4 regions of the Streptomyces sp. NPDC004610 genome follow, and region 2 is predicted to be linked to each of the others. Evidence: riboswitches for the same ligand, from Rfam matches in the RefSeq annotation. Region 2 holds a riboswitch; each other region holds the start of a gene.

Region 1 (3,948 bases), on a different contig from region 2:
GTGATCCGCACGGCCGGGTTCCTGGGCATGCTGGCGGCGCTGCGCTGGCCGCCGCTGGCGGTCCCGGCGCTGATCCTGACGTGCTGCGGGGCGGCGCTGTATCTGCCGGCGAACAAGGCCTATCTGGTGCACGGGGTGGCCGAGGAGCGCCGGCCGGCGTTCCTGTCGGCGGGCAACGCGGCGCTCAACGCCGGGATGGCGGTCGGTCCGCTCATCGCCGGGCCGTTCGTGCTGTCGTCGCCGGGCTGGCTGTTCGTCGCGGTGACCGCGCTGTTCGCGCTGGTCACCGTCGGGCACGCCCGGCTCCCGGCGGTCGGCGAGGGGCATACGGGCGGTGCCCCCGGCGGGCTGCTGACCGGGGTGGCGGCCCTGCCCTTCGCCGCCAACCTCCTCGCCTTCTACCTCTACTTCCACTTCCAGCACTTCCTGGCGGTGTACGCGGTCGAGCGGGCCTCCAGCGCGTTCTACAGCCTGGTGCTGCTGCTGTGCTTCGCCCTGGTGATCGTCGTCCAGCCGCTCGCGTCGGGCCTGATCCGCCGGATGCCGTACGCGCTCGCCCTCGCGGTCGGGTTCGCGGGGCTGGCGGGCGGGCTGGCGGTGCTGGCCGTCGGGAGCCGTCCGGCACTGCTGGCGGGCGGGGCGCTGATCACGCTGGGCGACATCGTGCTGTTCCTCAAGAACGACCTGGAGGCACTGGCCCGCAGCCCCCGCTCCGACGCGGTGGTCTTCGGCCAGCAGCGGCTGGCGGCGGGACTCGGCGCCTGCGCCAGCGGCATCCTGGGCGGCCAGCTCTACGGGCTCGGCGCACAGGCCGGGAACACCGGCGCCTTCTGGCTGCTGGCCGCCGCCCAGTGCCTGCTGCTGCCCCCGCTGCTGCTGACCCTGCGCCGCGGCCCCCGGCCCGCCGCGGTGATCCCCTCCACGACGAAGGAGACCGAGCCCTCATGACCGAGACCGGCGGGTTCCAGGACGACGACTTCTGGACCGAGTTCCATGACTTCCTCTTCTCCGAGCAGCGCCACACCCAGGCCGCCGAACTCGTCGGCGGCTCACCCCTGCTGGCCTTCCCGGCGGCCTCCCGGGTCCTGGACCTGTGCTGCGGTCCGGGGGTGTTCACCGTGCCGCTGGCCCTGCGCGGCCACATCGTCACCGGGGTGGACCGCAGCGCGCCCCTGCTGGAGCGGGCCCACAAGCACGCGGCCGGGTCGGGCGCCGAGGTCACCCATGTCCGCGCCGACGCCCGCGCCTACAGCGCGCCCGGCGCCTTCGACATCGTCCTCAATCTGTTCACCTCGTTCGGCTACTTCGAGGACCCGGCGGACAACGCGCGGGTGCTGCGGACCATGTACGACTGCCTCGTGCCGGGCGGCACGCTGGTGCTGGATCTCGCGGGCAAGGAACTGCTGGCCCGCCGGGTGACCCCGCCGAAGGTGGTGCGGCGCGGGGAGGATCTGATGGTGCAGACGGATACCGTGCTGGACGACTGGGCGCGGCTGCGCAGCGACTGGGTGCTGGTGCGGGGCGACCGGGTGACCCGGGCCACCCTGGTGTGGTTCGTCTACAGCGCGGTGGAGCTGCGGCGGATGGCCGAGGAGGCCGGGTTCGGCCGGGTGGAGATCTTCGGCGGCTTCGACGGCCGCCCCTACGACGAGAACGCGGAGCGGCTGGTGCTGCGGGCGGTCCGCGAGGCGTAAGGGGTCCGCCGGAGCCCGGGGTGTGACATCCCCGACCTTTGACCAGGACCGGACGGAACGTAGGATCACGAGGTCAACACCGCGACGGGAATCAGGAAGCCGGTGCGAGTCCGGCACGGTCCCGCCACTGTGACCGGGGAGTGCACCCTTCTGCATGCCACTGCGCGCGGCGCGGGAAGGCGGGGGGAGAACGTCGATCCGGGAGTCAGGACACTGGCCTGTCGCGGGCCCGTTCCGAGGAGCGCGGACTCCCCAGGAGGCTTCACCGTGTACGACGGCCTGTCCCGTCCCCCGCTGTCCACCCCTGCCCGGGTGCCTGCCCATGTGCCCGCCCGTGCCGTACGGGTCACGGCGCTCGCCCTGTCGGCGATGCTGCTCGCCGCCGGCTGCGGCGCCTCGGACGACCCGGCAGCCGACGACCCGAAACCGTCGGGCACGAAGGCCGCCGGGTTCCCCCTCACCGTCGAGAACTGCGGGGTGAGCACGACCTACGACGCCCCGCCCGAGCGGGTCGTCACCATCCACCAGCACCCGGCGGAGCTGATGCTCGCGCTGGGCCTGAAGGACCGCATGGTCGGCACCGCGTTCCCCGACTCGGCGGTACTGCCCGAACTGGAGGCCGATTTCGAGGCGATCCCGGAACTGGCCGAGAAGGAACCGTCGTTCGAGACGATCCTGGAGGCCGAACCCGATCTGGTCTACGGCGGCTACGGCAGCGCCTTCGCCGACAACGAGGGCCGCTCCCGCAAGGCGTTCACCGACACGGGCATCGACACCTACCTCAACCGCGAGTACTGCGCCGAGAACCAGTCGGTGACCATGAAGGACACCTACGACGAGATCCGCACCGTCGGCGACATCTTCGGGGTGCCGCAGCGGGCGGACGACCTGGTCGCCGACCTTGAGGACCGGGTGGAGAAGGCGTCCGCCGCCGTCGAGGGCGCGGACCCGGTGCCGGTGTTCGTCTACGACAGCGGCGACAAGTCCGCGTTCACGGCGGGCGGCAAGGGGCTGGGCAGCGAGCTGATCCGGCTGGCGGGCGGCGAGAACGTCTTCGCCGACCTGGACGAGGTCTTCGGGGACGTCTCCTGGGAGCAGGTCGTCGAGCGCAAGCCCGAGGTCATCGCCATCTACGACTACGCCGGGGCGGGCAGCGTCGAACGGAAGAAGGAGTTCCTGCTCGCGCAGCCCGCCCTCGCGGACGTACCGGCCATCAAGAACGAGCGGTTCACGGTACTGCCGCTGACGGCGGCCCTGGTCGGTATCCGGTCGGCGTACGCCGTCGAGGACCTGGCGCCCGCGCTGCACCCGGAGCGCTTCGAGTGACGCTGCCCGTCGCCGACCGGGCCGGGGCGGTGGGGCGGCGGCTGACGCTCACCGGGACGCTGCTCATCCTCACCCTCCTGCTGCTGGCCTCCATGACGGCGGCGCTGGCCATCGGCTCGGTGCCGGTGCCGCCGGGGCAGGTGTGGGGGATCGTCACCCACGCGCTGGGCGCGGGCTGGGTCGAGCCGGACTGGTCCGGGGCCCGGGAGACCATCGTGCTGGACGTGCGCGCGCCGCGGGTGCTGCTGGGCGCGGTGGCCGGTGCCGGGCTCGCGGTGGTGGGGACGGCGATGCAGGCCCTGCTGCGCAATCCGCTGGCCGAGCCCTATCTCCTCGGGGTGTCCTCCGGGGCGTCGCTCGGGGCGGTCGTGGTGATCGTGTTCGGGCTGACCGTGCTGGGGCCGGTGTCGCTCTCGGTGGCGGCCTTCGCGGGCGCCCTGGGCTCACTGATGCTGGTGTACGCCACCGCCCGCACCGGCGGCCGGATCACCTCCGTACGGCTGGTGCTGGCCGGGGTGGCGATCGCGGCGGTGCTCACCGCGGCGATGAATCTGCTGCTGCTCACCGCCGACCGGGGCAACCAGGCACGCGAGGTGCTGGCCTGGACGCTGGGCGGGCTCGGCGGGGTCAGCTGGGGCACGCTGTGGCTGCCGGTGGCCGCGCTCGCCACCGGGGTCGGGGTGCTGCTGGTGCAGGCCCGGAATCTGAATCTGCTGCTGGCGGGTGAGGAGGCGGCGACCACGATGGGGCTGGACGTGGCCCGGTTCCGGGCCCGGATGTTCGTGCTGCTGTCGCTGGTCACGGGGGTGCTGGTGGCGGCGGCCGGGCCGATCGGCTTCGTCGGGCTGATGCTGCCGCATGTGGTGCGGCTGCTGGTGGGCGGCGACCACCGCCGGGTGCTGCCGACGGCCGCGCTGGGCGGGGCGGT
Region 2 (3,948 bases):
CGCGGTGACCAGGCCGGTGGCGGAGAGCCGGGCCGACGCGACTGCGAAGTCGGCGCCCCGTTCCGTCCCCGTGCGCGTCGCTCTGTCCGACCACGCCGTCTCCGCCGTGGGGACGATCACCCCGCGCCACGGTGTCAGCCGCAGCTCCCCGGCCCCCGCCGTACCGATGAGCGCCCGCCACTGCGAGGGCGTGATCCGGCCCAGCGGGACATGGACGGACAGGGCGGACCCGGCGATTCCGGGCGGCGGCCCCGCGCTGTCCGGCGTGGCGACGGGCTCCCCGTGGGCGGCCCGGAAGCCGATCCCGGCGTCCGCGAGCCGGGCCCGTATCGCCCGGTTCAGCGCACCACGCGCGTCCCCCAGCTCGGCCACCCGCCACACCGGAGCGCCGCGGCCGTCCCGGCGGGACCCGCCCCCGTCCGGCCCGAACCCGCCGCCGGCGTCCCGGCCGCCCCCGCCCCCGCCGCCCCCGGCCCTACTGAACCCGCCGCCGTCCCCACTGAATCCACCAACCCCGTCCCCACCAACCCCGCCCCCACCCCGGCCAACCCCCACGAACGCCTCCGCAGCCACCCGTGCCGCCCTCGGCGCGTCCTGCCAGGCCACCCACACCCGTTCAGCGACATACCGTTCCTCGTCCAGCGGCCCCGCCCACAGCACCGCGCCCCCGTCCGCCGCCGCCCGCAGCGTTACATCCGCGCCCAGCCCGGCCACATCCCCGCGCCCGTCGTCCAGCGCGAACAGGAACCGTCCCGACAGCTCCCGGGCGGGCCCGCTCGCGCACAACTCCCCGTCCAGGGCGGTGAGCCAGGGCCGCACCTCACCGCACCCGCGCCCGTCGAGGCCGGACAGCGGGGAGGCGACGACATTGCGCACCCGCTCGTGCGCGGACGACGGCAGCAGTCCGGCCGCGTCCAGCAGCGCGGCCAGTTCCGCCCCGCACCCCTCGGCCAGTCCGCGCAGCTGCACATTGCCGCGCGAGGTCAGATGGAGATCCCCGTCGCCCAGTCGCCGGGCCGCGTCGGCGAGGGCCTCGGCCTGCGGGAGGGTGAGCACACCCCCGGGAATCCGTACCCGGGCGAGCGCCCCGTCGTCCGCCGGGTGCAGCCGCAGGGCCCCCGGACAGGCGTCGCCGCGCTCCCGCGCCGCTGTGGCCTGGGGAGATGGGCGGGAGGTAGCCGTGGACATGGCGGCGAGCATACCTATCGTCATTCCGGCGGTATCGCCCGCCCGCGCTTCCCGCCCCTTACTGGGCTGCTTACTATGCTCCTCGGTGGATCATCAGATCCACACCATCGCCATGACGGCGACCAGGGGAGGAAGCCCGGTGCGACTCCGGCGCGGTCCCGCCACTGTGAGTCCGGCCACTTGGCCGGGCGAGTCAGGAACTCCCGCCGTCCGACACCGCCCGGGGCGCGGACACCCCGAGGAAGGCCGACGCCGCATGATCCTTCTGCTGTCGACGTCCGACACCGACCTGCTCAGCGCCCGCGCGGCGACCGGCCCGGTCCCGTACCGCTTCGCCAACCCCTCCCGGCTCCCGCTGGACGATCTGCCCGCGCTTCTCGACGACGCCGAACTGGTCGTCGTACGGCTGCTGGGCGGGTTGCGGGCCTGGGAGGACGGGCTGGCGACCCTGCTCGCGGACGGCCGTCCGGTCGTCGTCCTCACCGGGGAACAGGCCCCGGACGCGCAACTCATGGCCGCCTCCACGGTGCCCGTGGGGATCGCCGCCGAGGCGCACGCCTATCTGGCGCACGGCGGCCCCGCCAATCTGGAGCAGCTCGCGCGCTTCCTGTCCGACACGGTGCTCCTCACCGGCCACGGTTTCGAGGCCCCGGCATCCGCCCCCTCCTGGGGTCCCCTGGAACGCGCCGCCCGGGTGCCCGCGGCCGACGCCCCGACCGTCGCCGTCCTCTACTACCGAGCCCACCACATGAGCGGCAACACCGCCTTCGTGGACGCCCTCTGCACGGCCGTCGAGGACGCCGGGGGCCGCCCCCTGCCCCTGTACGTGGCGTCCCTGCGCGCCCCCGAAGCAGAGCTGATCGAGGAACTGCGGGCGGCCGACGCGATCGTGACGACGGTCCTCGCGGCGGGCGGCACCCGGCCCGCCGAGGCGTCCGCGGGCGGCGACGACGAGTCCTGGGACGCCGGCGCGCTCACCGCCCTGGACGTACCGATCCTCCAGGCGCTGTGCCTGACCGGCTCGCGCGCGGCCTGGGCCGGCAACGACGAGGGCGTCTCCCCGCTCGACGCCGCCAGCCAGATCGCCGTACCCGAGTTCGACGGGCGGCTGATCACCGTGCCGTTCTCCTTCAAGGAGATCGACGCCGACGGCCTGCCCGCCTATGTCGCCGACCCCGAGCGGGCCGCCCGCGTCGCCGGGATCGCCGTACGCCACGCCCGGCTGCGCCACATCCCGGCCGGAGCCAAGCGCCTCGCCCTGGTGCTGTCCGCCTACCCGACCAAGCACTCCCGGATCGGCAACGCGGTCGGCCTGGACACCCCCGCCAGCGCCGTCGCCCTGCTGCGACGGCTGCGGGAGGAGGGCTACGACTTCGGTGATACGCCCGTCCCGGGTCTCGCCTCGGGCGACGGCGACGAGCTGATCCGCGCGCTGATCGACGCGGGCGGCCACGACCAGGACTGGCTCACCGAGGAGCAGCTCGCCCGCAACCCGGTGCGGGTGCCCGCCGCCGACTACCGCCGCTGGTACGCCACCCTGCCGCAGGAGTTGCGGGACGCGGTCGAGGAGCACTGGGGCCCGCCGCCGGGCGAGCTGTTCGTGGACCGCAGCCGGGGCGGGGACGGCGACATCGTCCTCGCGGCGCTGCGCTACGGCAATCTCCTGATCCTCATCCAGCCGCCGCGCGGCTTCGGCGAGAACCCCATCGCCCTCTACCACGACCCCGATCTGCCGCCCTCCCACCACTACCTCGCCGCCTACCGCTGGATCGCCGCCCCCGTCGCCGACGGCGGCTTCGGCGCGGACGCGATGGTCCACCTCGGCAAGCACGGCAACCTGGAGTGGCTGCCCGGCAAGAACGCGGGCCTGTCCGCCGCCTGCGGGCCCGACGCCGCCCTCGGCGACCTCCCGCTCGTCTACCCGTTCCTCGTCAACGACCCCGGCGAGGGCACCCAGGCCAAGCGCCGCGTCCACGCCACCCTGGTCGACCATCTCGTCCCGCCCATGGCCCGCGCCGAGTCCTACGGCGACATCGCCCGCCTGGAACAGCTCCTGGACGAGTACGCGCAGATCTCCGCCATGGACCCGGCGAAGCTCCCCGCGATCCGCGCCCAGATCTGGACCCTCATCCAGGCCGCCCGCCTCGACCACGACCTCGGTCTCGACGACCGCCCCGACGACGACGGCTTCGACGACTTCCTCCTCCATGTCGACGGCTGGCTCTGCGAGGTCAAGGACGCCCAGATCCGCGACGGTCTGCACATCCTCGGAGCCCCGCCCACCGGCACCGCCCGCGTCGACCTCGTCCTCGCCATCCTGCGCGCCCGGCAGATCTGGGGCGGCGCCACCGCCCTGCCCGGACTGCGCGAGGCCCTCGGCCTGGACGAGTCCGCCGCCACCCGCACCACCGCCGACGACGCCGAGGCCCGCGCCCGCGCCCTCGTCCAGGCCATGGACGACGTCGGCTGGGACCCGGCCGCCGTCCCCGCCGAACACGGCGAGCAGGTCGCCGCCGTCCTGGACTTCGCCGCCCGCGAGGTCGTCCCGCGCCTGGCCGCCACCACCGCCGAACTCGACCACACCGTCCACGCCCTGAACGGCGGCTTCGTCCCCGCGGGCCCCTCCGGCTCCCCGCTGCGCGGCCTGGTCAACGTCCTGCCGACCGGCCGCAACTTCTACTCCGTCGACCCCAAGGCCATCCCCTCCCGCCTCGCCTGGGAGACCGGGCAGGCCCTCGCCGACTCCCTCCTGGAGCGCTA
Region 3 (3,948 bases), on a different contig from region 2:
CGGGCTCGGCGGTCTGGTTGGCGGTGCGGTTGGCGGCGTCCTTGAAGGTCATCCAGCCGTTGCCGGTCTGGGCGAGGGTGCGCATCATGCGCCCGTACAGATCGCGGGCGGGCAGGGTCTTGCGCGCCAGCCCCTTCGCCTCCGCCGCCCGATAGGCCGCGTCGAACTCGTCCCCCCACAGATCCACCAGCTCCGGCACATCCGCCGGGGAGAACAGCGACCAGACGCCGTCGGAGTCGACCCGCCGCATGAACTCGTCCGGCACCCAGTGCGCGAGATTCAGATTGTGGGTACGCCGGGCATCCTCACCGGTGTTGTCGCGCAGCTCCAGGAACTCCTCGATGTCGGAGTGCCAGGTCTCCAGGTACACCGCCGCCGCGCCCTTGCGCCGCCCGCCCTGGTTCACGGCGGCCACCGAGGCGTCCAGCGTCTTCAGGAACGGCACGATCCCGTTGGAGTGCCCGTTGGTGCCCCGGATCAGCGAACCGCGTGACCGGATCCGGGAGTACGACAGCCCGATGCCGCCGGCGTGCTTGGAGAGCCGGGCGACCTGGTGGTAGCGGTCGTAGATGGAGTCCAGCTCGTCCTTGGGGGAGTCGAGGAGGTAGCAGGAGGACATCTGGGGGTGGCGGGTGCCGGAGTTGAAGAGGGTGGGGGAGGAGGGGAGGTAGTCCAGCCGGCTCATCAGCCGGTAGAGGGCCGCCACCTCGTCCAGCGCGCGGACGGTCCCGTCCTCCGCCAGCCCGGCCGCCACCCGCAGCAGGAAGTGCTGGGGGGTCTCGATCACCTTGCGGGTGATGGGGTGGCGCAGCAGGTAGCGGCTGTGCAGGGTGCGCAGCCCGAAGTAGCCGAAGAGGTCGTCGGCGGTCGGATCGATGAGGCCGTCGAGCCGCTCCGCGTACGTCTGTACGAAATCGTGGGTGCGGTCGGCGATCAGGCCCTCGCGGTGACCGGTCGCCACCGACCCGGTGAAGGTGGTGACACCCTGCGAGGCGGCCTCGGCGGCGATGGTGAGGGTCAGCAGCCGGGCGGCCAGCCGGGAGTAGGCGGGGTCCTCGGAGATCAGCCCGGCAGCGGCCTCGGTCGCCAGCTCCCGCAACTCCGCCTCGTCCGCGCGGGCGGAACGGCCCCGCAGCGCGGCGGCGGCCACCCGGCCGGGGTCGGCGTCGGGGAGGTCGGCGGTCAGCGTCGTCAGCGTCCGCAGGAGGGCGGTTCCGGGACCGTCGGGCTCCGTGGCGGTAGCCGCGGGGGTGACTGCTGAAGCCGGGTCTGCTGGCGCGATCGTCACGTGGGGCTCTCCCTCGCTCGGCACGGGGCCTCGGGGAGGGCAGGGGGCGGTGACGCACGAGCGCGGGTACGCGTCGCGTCCACCGGCCCATTCCACGAGGCCCGGACGTCATGGCACCCGGGCCGGGTGGCCGGGCGCACTGTCGGCAGGTCCTCGGACTGGCCATGGCGTGCTGACACGGGGCTGGATGGCACCGCGAATACGCACATGTACACCGTTGCGGGACAGTTCCGGATTCGCACCGGATTCCCCTGCGGCGACAGCGAGCATGAGCATACATGTAGTGCCCGGTCGCCGTGTCACCCCCAGATGTTGTGTCGCGCCGGTTTCACAGTGTCAACTCGTAGGTGAGAAGAGTGAGGTCGTCCAGGTGCGGCACGGGATTCCAGTCCCGGTGCGGGGTACGGACGAAACCGAGCCGTTCGTAGAGGCGGTGGGCGGCGTGCATCCCGCTCTGCGTGGACAGCACGATGCGCTCCGCGCCGGGGCGAGCGATGCAGGCCCGGACGAGGGCCTCACCGATGCCGTGACGCCGGGCTTTGGGCGCGACGGCGAGGATGCGGATCTCGGCCTCGTCGCTCGCGGCGGCGGGCGTCCCGCCGGGTGCGATGAAGATCACGGTGTCGGCGGCTCGGTCGGGAACGCCGGTGCGTGGGGGTGGGATGCCGGGTGCGGGTCGTGGTGGGCTGGTCGCGCAGTTCTCCCCCAGAGGGGGCACCCCCACCCCCAGAGGGGGCACCCCCAGCGCCCCTTAGGGGGGTGGGGGTGCTCGGCGTTCAGAGGGTGGCTGGTTGGGCCCGTGGGCGCCGTCTCCTCGTCAGGACCGGTCGACCCCGAACTCGTACGCGACTTCCCAGCGCACGTTCGGCACGGCGATGTCCGCCGTCTCGATGGGGCGTCCGTCCGTGTCGTAGTAGGTGCGCTCGATCGTGAGCAGCAGGTCGCCGAGGTTGATGCCGAGCAGGTTGGCCTGTTCCTGGGTGGCGCGGCCGGGGCGCGGGATCTCGACGGCGGTGTCGATGACGACACCGAGGGACCGCATGCGCTCGACCACCCCCATGCCCGCGAGCGGACCCATCTCGGGGAGTACGACCGGAGTGCCGTCCGTGATCGCCATGGGCTCCCACGACTCGGAGAGCTGGACCGGCTGACCGTCGCCGAGGAACTCGTACCGTGTGAAGACGCAGAGGTCTCCGGGCTCGATGGCCAGGCGCTCCGCGATGCGTTCCGGGGCGGGGGTGCGGGCGGCGCTGTGCGCCTCCCAGGTGCCGGTCCTGCCCTGCTCCTTCATGTCGGCGCGGAACGGTGAACCGCCACGCCGTTCGCGGTGGCGGGAGCGGACCATACGGAGCCGTGGGCGTGGCTTGCGGACGTACGTCCCTGATCCGGCGCGGCCTTCCAGGAGGCCCTCGATGATCAGGCGGTCGACGGCACGCTGGGTGACGTTCCTGCCCACGCCGTACTCGTCGGCGAGCTGCGCGCGCGAGGGCAGGCGCTCACCGACGGCCCATTCTCCGGCGAGGATGCGGGCGCGCAGGACGTTGGCCAGGTCAAGGTGGGGGGCCTCTTGGGGCATGGTGGCTCTCTGGTTTCCCTTGGCGGTCGGGTAATTCACTCTCGTCGGCTCACGCAAGCGGCGGGCCGGATTCTGTCCCGTGGCTTCCACGAACGTGGGCGGGCATCAGATGCAGTAGGGGTCTTCCGCTATCGAGGATTCGATCTGTTCCAGAGCGTCTCGTAGACCGCTGGGAACAGCGCGCAGTGTTCTGCCGTAGCGGGCCGTTCTGGTCAGTAGTCGGAGGGTGCGGGCTGAGGATGTCTCGCCGATGACCGGGACGATCGACGTGGCCAGTTCCTCGGCCTCCTGCCACGCCTCCACTCCCAGATAGCAGGCCAGGAGGCGGACCCCGGAGATACCCCGGTATCCCACCTTGGCCCCCGCTTCCTGGCGCACGGCTCTTTGGAGGTAGGGAATCCCCTTCTTCCACTCTCCCCAGTCCTGGAAGGCGAATCCTTGATGCCCGTCGATTTCGTCCGCAGTGATCCACCACGCCCACATCGGGTCGTTCTCCCGTTCGCTCTCCTGGAGGAGGGAGCGGGCATGGGCGAAGGACCGGGTGGCCTCCGCTTCCTGCCCCGAGCCGGACAATCCCTTCGCCTCACGCACCCTGAAGATCGCTTCGACGCGCGGCGAGATCCCGGATCTCTCGATGATCGACCGCGCGATGGCCAGTTCCTCGCGGGGTCGCCCCACCCATCCGGCCTGCATCGCCATGTTCTGGAGGATCAGCAACTCGATGGATCGGTCACCCGAGAGCTGTGCCAGGAACAAAGCCTCCTGATTGAACCGGCGGGCAGCCGCATGTTCCTCGGCGTCGAAGAGGGCCCATCCGGCGACCTCGGCCAATTCGGCCGCCGCTGCCTGGATGTCGTGTTCATTCGCGCCGTCGTAGGCGTCTTCCCCCAGACGGCGATGGACCTTCTTGAATGATCGGGCCGCCACATCCGCGATGGGCAACCCGTTCATCTCATTGTCGAGCGCGACCAGATGCCGGGACATATCCCGGATGCTGAGTGCCAGATCCTCGCCTCTCTCATCACGGGGGAGGGGGAGGCCGGCCGGGGCGGGAGCCAGTATCGACGCCAGTTCTTCCGGCTCG
Region 4 (3,948 bases), 100 kb from region 2:
GACCGGGGTCTGACCGCGCTGATGCTGGGCCTCGGGGCGGTGGCGCTGCTGGTCGGCGGGGTCGGGGTGGCCAACACCATGGTGATCTCGGTGCTGGAGCGCCGTCAGGAGATCGGGCTGCGCCGGGCGCTCGGGGCCACCCGGGGGGCGGTGCGGGCGCAGTTCCTGATGGAGTCGCTGCTGCTGTCGGCGCTGGGCGGGGCGGCGGGCGCGCTGCTGGGCACGGCCGCCACGTACGGTTTCGCGCTCGCCCAGGACTGGCGGCCGGTGGTGCCGCTCTGGGCCCCGGCGGGCGGTCTCGCCGCGACGCTGTTCATCGGGGCCCTGGCGGGTCTGTATCCGGCGGTGCGGGCGTCACGGCTGCATCCGACGGTGGCGCTGAACGGCACCTGACCGGACGAGCGGGGCCAGAGGGTGTCCGACGGATCTCCGCGGCGTCGCGACGCCCGGCACGCGCGCTCGCCGCCCGGATATCCGTCGGACTCCCCCTAGCCGCCCAGGCAGCAGTCACCGCACTTCGCCCCGGCCGGGGTGCGGTAGTAGAGACAGCAGCTGCGGCGGCGGAAGGCCAGGTCCGCTCCGGTGAAGCGGCCCGTCCCGGCGAGCCGTCCCCGGGTGAGCAGGTCACCGGCGAGGGCGGTGAGCGGGGCCCGTCGGCCGGGGTGGGCGGCCAGCAGGGCGCGGGCCGCTTCGGCGAGGGCGGACCCGGAGTTGCCGTCCAGCAGGCGGGGCGCGACCTTGGTGTCCAGTCCGGCGGCGAAGGCCCGCAGTTGGGCCGCGACCTGGTCACCGAGGGCGGCGGCGGGGTCGGGCAGCCGGTCGGCGTACCAGCCGGAGGGCCGCGCCAGTCGCAGACGGGGCCCGTCGTCGGCCCGCTGGAGGGAGGTGAGATCGAGGACGATGCCGTGCAGCAGGGCGCAGGCCAGCGCCGGGGACCAGAGCCGGGCGGCGTGACCGAGGTGGGCGATGGAGACGCCGACGCGGAGTTCCCCGGTCCGGTAGCGGTCGGCGACCGCGCGCGCCAGATCCCCGAAGCCGCGGTCGTACGACTCCTGAACGGGGTGCCAGCCGGTGGCGGGGCCTTCGGTGGGGAGGCTGAAGAACCCGCCGAGGGCGGCTACGTCGGCGAGGGCGCGGGCCACGGTCTCGGCGGGGACGGCGGCGCGTGGGGTCGGGCCGGGGGCGGGGGTGTTCATCTCAGCGCCCCGAAGGGGCGGTGCCACACCGGGTGTTCACGGCCTTCCGCCGGGCCGGGTGCCGGGGCGTTCACTGCTCCTCCCCGACGGGGGTCGCCCCGCGCCGCGGTGGGCGGAACACATACAGGTCCAGGATCGGTGGCGCAGGTGTGACGCCGGGGCCGCCGGAGCGGACCCAGGTGAGGATGTCCTCCGTGGCGTCGGGGTCGTTGACCAGGCCCAGCCACACCGGGTGGCCTCCGGCGGCCCGGCCCTCGGCGGAGGGCTGGACGACCACCACATTGGCCTGGTCGCAGACATCGAGGCAGTCGGAGATCCGGACCGGGGCGCCGGAGCGCAGCCGGGCGGTCTGGGCGGCGTGGTCGACGCCGGTCACCTTGGGGCTGCCGCAGCAGCAGTCACGGCAGACGACGATCCGGCAGGGTGCCGGTGGTGCGGGGTCGGTGGTGCGGGTCGGCCGTTCGGCCGGAGTCGTGGTCATGCCACGCCCTGCCTCTCTCCGGGGAGATCCGCCCCGGGGTCCGTCGAGGAGGCGACAGCGTATGAGTGTCTGGCTGCCGAGGCGGGCGTCCGGTGGTGGGTCGGCCGGGGTGCGCGCTTCGGTCACAGTGGCGGGACCGCGCCGGATTCTCACCGGCTTCCTCGGACCGCCGTCGCCTGGTCCGCGATCATCATCGCATCCGGGCGGGCGGTGTCCCAGAGGGCCTCGGGTCGGGCGGGAGCGGCTTTCCGAAGTGACTGTTTCCGGACGGGTCGTCCCGGTAGCATCACCGCGGCCGGTCCCGAGGGGCCGGGCACCACAACAGAAGAGGCGCACGTGCGGGGGAAGCCGGTGGGAATCCGGCGCTGACCTGCAACCGTGAACGGCCGTGGGACGGCCGTGAGTCGGGATACCCGGCGTGCGTGACCTATCGCTTCCCCCTGTCATGGTCCGCAGCGTGAAGCCGGGAGACACCGCCCTGTCAGGGCCGGTGGCTCCCTGCCGCGCGGCCGGCCCTCCGTCACCAGGAAGGCATCTCATGCGCCGCTCCACCCTCGCTCCCCGCTCGTCCCGCACCCTGATCGCCGCATCCGTCCTCGGGCTCACCCTGGCCTCCGCCCCGGCCGTCGCCCATGCCGACCCGGCCACGGTGAACACCAACGCCCCGGTCCGGGTCTCCCTCACCGTGCAGGGCCCCGACGGGCTGCTGTTCAAGGGGAAGGTCCGGACGAAGGGCCATGAGGTGACCACCGCCACCGGCGGCACCCACAGATGCGACGGCACCAACGGCGGCGCCCACCCCAGCGCCGTGCCGACGCCCACGGCCGCCCTCGACGACGCGGCCCGCAAGCACCACTTCACCTGGGACGGCAGCTGGTACCCGTCCTTCGAGGACTTCTTCGTGGAGTCCATCAAGGACGTCAGCGGCGGCGGGGTCGCCTACTGGAACATCTCCGTCAACGGCACCCCGACCCCGGTCGGCGGCTGCCAGTTCGAGCTGAACGCGGGGGACAAGGTCGCCTTCACCTGGACCGCGTTCTAGCCGTACCGCCCGTGCGGGCCGGGGACGGCGGCAGCCGCGTCCCCGGCCCGCACGGCTGTCAGGCGCCCCAGCGCACCGCCAGGGTGTCGCCCACATTGACCGTGGTCTGCCGGGTCGCCGCGGTGAACGCCGAGCCGTCGATGCTGACCTTCCAGGTGCTGGATCCGCTGTTGGCCTTGCCGTTGACCGCGGTGACCGGGCCGGTGCCGGAGGCCGGGGTGACCGAGGTGACACAGCCTGCCGGGGTGGCGGCGGTGGTCGCCGCGTCCAGGACCGCGCCCAGGGTGGTGGTCGTCCCGGTCGGGGTGACGGCGACCGAGCACACCTTGAGGCCGCCGGCGCCGTCGTCGACCGTCAGGGCGAGCCGGGTCGCCGTACCGGAGGTGAAGGTGCTCTGGCCCACCCACTGCGGGGCACCGGCGGTGGTGGGGACGGGCGGGGCGGAGGTGAAGCCGCCGCCCGCGACCGCGCGCAGCCCGTCGATGGAGGCGTAGGCGGAGGGGGCGGTGTCGGTGGGGAGGTACTTGAAGCCGCCGCCCGGGTTGAACTGCTGGGCGATGAGGAAGTCCACCGGGGTCTTGCCCAGGGAGGTGAGGAAGTCACCGGTCTGCGGGTTGATGCCGCAGGCGTTGAGGCCGGACACCGCCCAGCCGTTGGAGTCGGTGTTCACCCCGAACATGGCGTTGAAGGCACCGCTGTTCGCGACCAGCTTGCTCTTGAGGAACGCCTTGGCCTGGGTGATGTCGGGGTCGGTGTTCGGGACGCCGGACACGCACAGCGCGGCCATCGCGGCGCCGGTCATGTCGATGTCGCCGGCGGCGGCGAGCTGGGTGGGGTTGCCCTCGGCCTTGCTGTAGTTCCAGCCGCCGTCGTTGTGCTGGTTGGCGCGCAGCCGGGTGACGATCGCGTCCCGCAGCGCCTGCGGGATCCGGACCTGACCGGCCTGGGTCTTCGCCCCGTTCAGGGCGAGTGCCGCGAACACGGTGCCGTTGAAGGTGGCGGAGGGGCCGAAGTAGCCGGGTTCGGCGGTCTGCCAGTAGCGGTAGATCTCGGCGATCAGATTGCGGGAGGCGGAGACGCGGGCCGGGTCGATGCCGGCCGCGTAGGCGTTGAGGGTGGCGCGCTCGTAGTCGGTGACGACGGGGGAGGCGGACGGCCAGCCGCTGGTGGAGAGCAGGGTGCGGTAGACGGTTCTGGCGTTCTTGGTGGTGTCGCCGCCCGGGGTGACG

What was found. A riboswitch is a leader RNA that binds a small molecule or an ion and turns the genes downstream of it on or off. The one in region 2 is predicted to bind cobalamin.
Region 1: it holds a riboswitch for cobalamin, as region 2 does, so the genes downstream of both, ABZX40_RS20145 (ABC transporter substrate-binding protein) here and cobN (cobaltochelatase subunit CobN) in region 2, are expected to answer to the same signal.
Region 3: it holds a riboswitch for cobalamin, as region 2 does, so the genes downstream of both, ABZX40_RS02345 (ribonucleoside-diphosphate reductase subunit alpha) here and cobN (cobaltochelatase subunit CobN) in region 2, are expected to answer to the same signal.
Region 4: it holds a riboswitch for cobalamin, as region 2 does, so the genes downstream of both, ABZX40_RS31545 (DUF4430 domain-containing protein) here and cobN (cobaltochelatase subunit CobN) in region 2, are expected to answer to the same signal.

Annotation. Positions count from the first base shown of each region.
Region 1 is NZ_JBEXLA010000017.1:8,969-12,916, forward strand. Features, by position in the region: gene ABZX40_RS20135 (MFS transporter) at 1-948, shown strand, start outside; gene ABZX40_RS20140 (class I SAM-dependent methyltransferase) at 945-1,694, shown strand; cobalamin riboswitch at 1,765-1,914, shown strand; gene ABZX40_RS20145 (ABC transporter substrate-binding protein) at 1,962-3,020, shown strand; gene ABZX40_RS20150 (iron ABC transporter permease) at 3,023-3,948, shown strand, end outside.
Region 2 is NZ_JBEXLA010000035.1:108,417-112,364, forward strand. Features, by position in the region: gene ABZX40_RS32015 (cobalamin biosynthesis protein CobG) at 1-1,188, opposite strand, end outside; cobalamin riboswitch at 1,257-1,412, shown strand; gene cobN (cobaltochelatase subunit CobN) at 1,445-3,948, shown strand, end outside.
Region 3 is NZ_JBEXLA010000002.1:49,021-52,968, forward strand. Features, by position in the region: gene ABZX40_RS02345 (ribonucleoside-diphosphate reductase subunit alpha) at 1-1,288, opposite strand, end outside; cobalamin riboswitch at 1,415-1,571, opposite strand; partial or broken gene ABZX40_RS02350 (GNAT family N-acetyltransferase) at 1,617-1,862, opposite strand; gene ABZX40_RS02355 (GntR family transcriptional regulator) at 2,106-2,864, opposite strand; gene ABZX40_RS02360 (helix-turn-helix transcriptional regulator) at 2,970-3,948, opposite strand, start outside.
Region 4 is NZ_JBEXLA010000035.1:3,615-7,562, reverse strand. Features, by position in the region: gene ABZX40_RS31560 (ABC transporter permease) at 1-393, shown strand, start outside; gene ABZX40_RS31555 ((2Fe-2S)-binding protein) at 489-1,196, opposite strand; gene ABZX40_RS31550 ((2Fe-2S) ferredoxin domain-containing protein) at 1,267-1,677, opposite strand; cobalamin riboswitch at 1,741-1,840, opposite strand; cobalamin riboswitch at 1,995-2,114, shown strand; gene ABZX40_RS31545 (DUF4430 domain-containing protein) at 2,216-2,719, shown strand; gene ABZX40_RS31540 (prenyltransferase/squalene oxidase repeat-containing protein) at 2,778-3,948, opposite strand, start outside.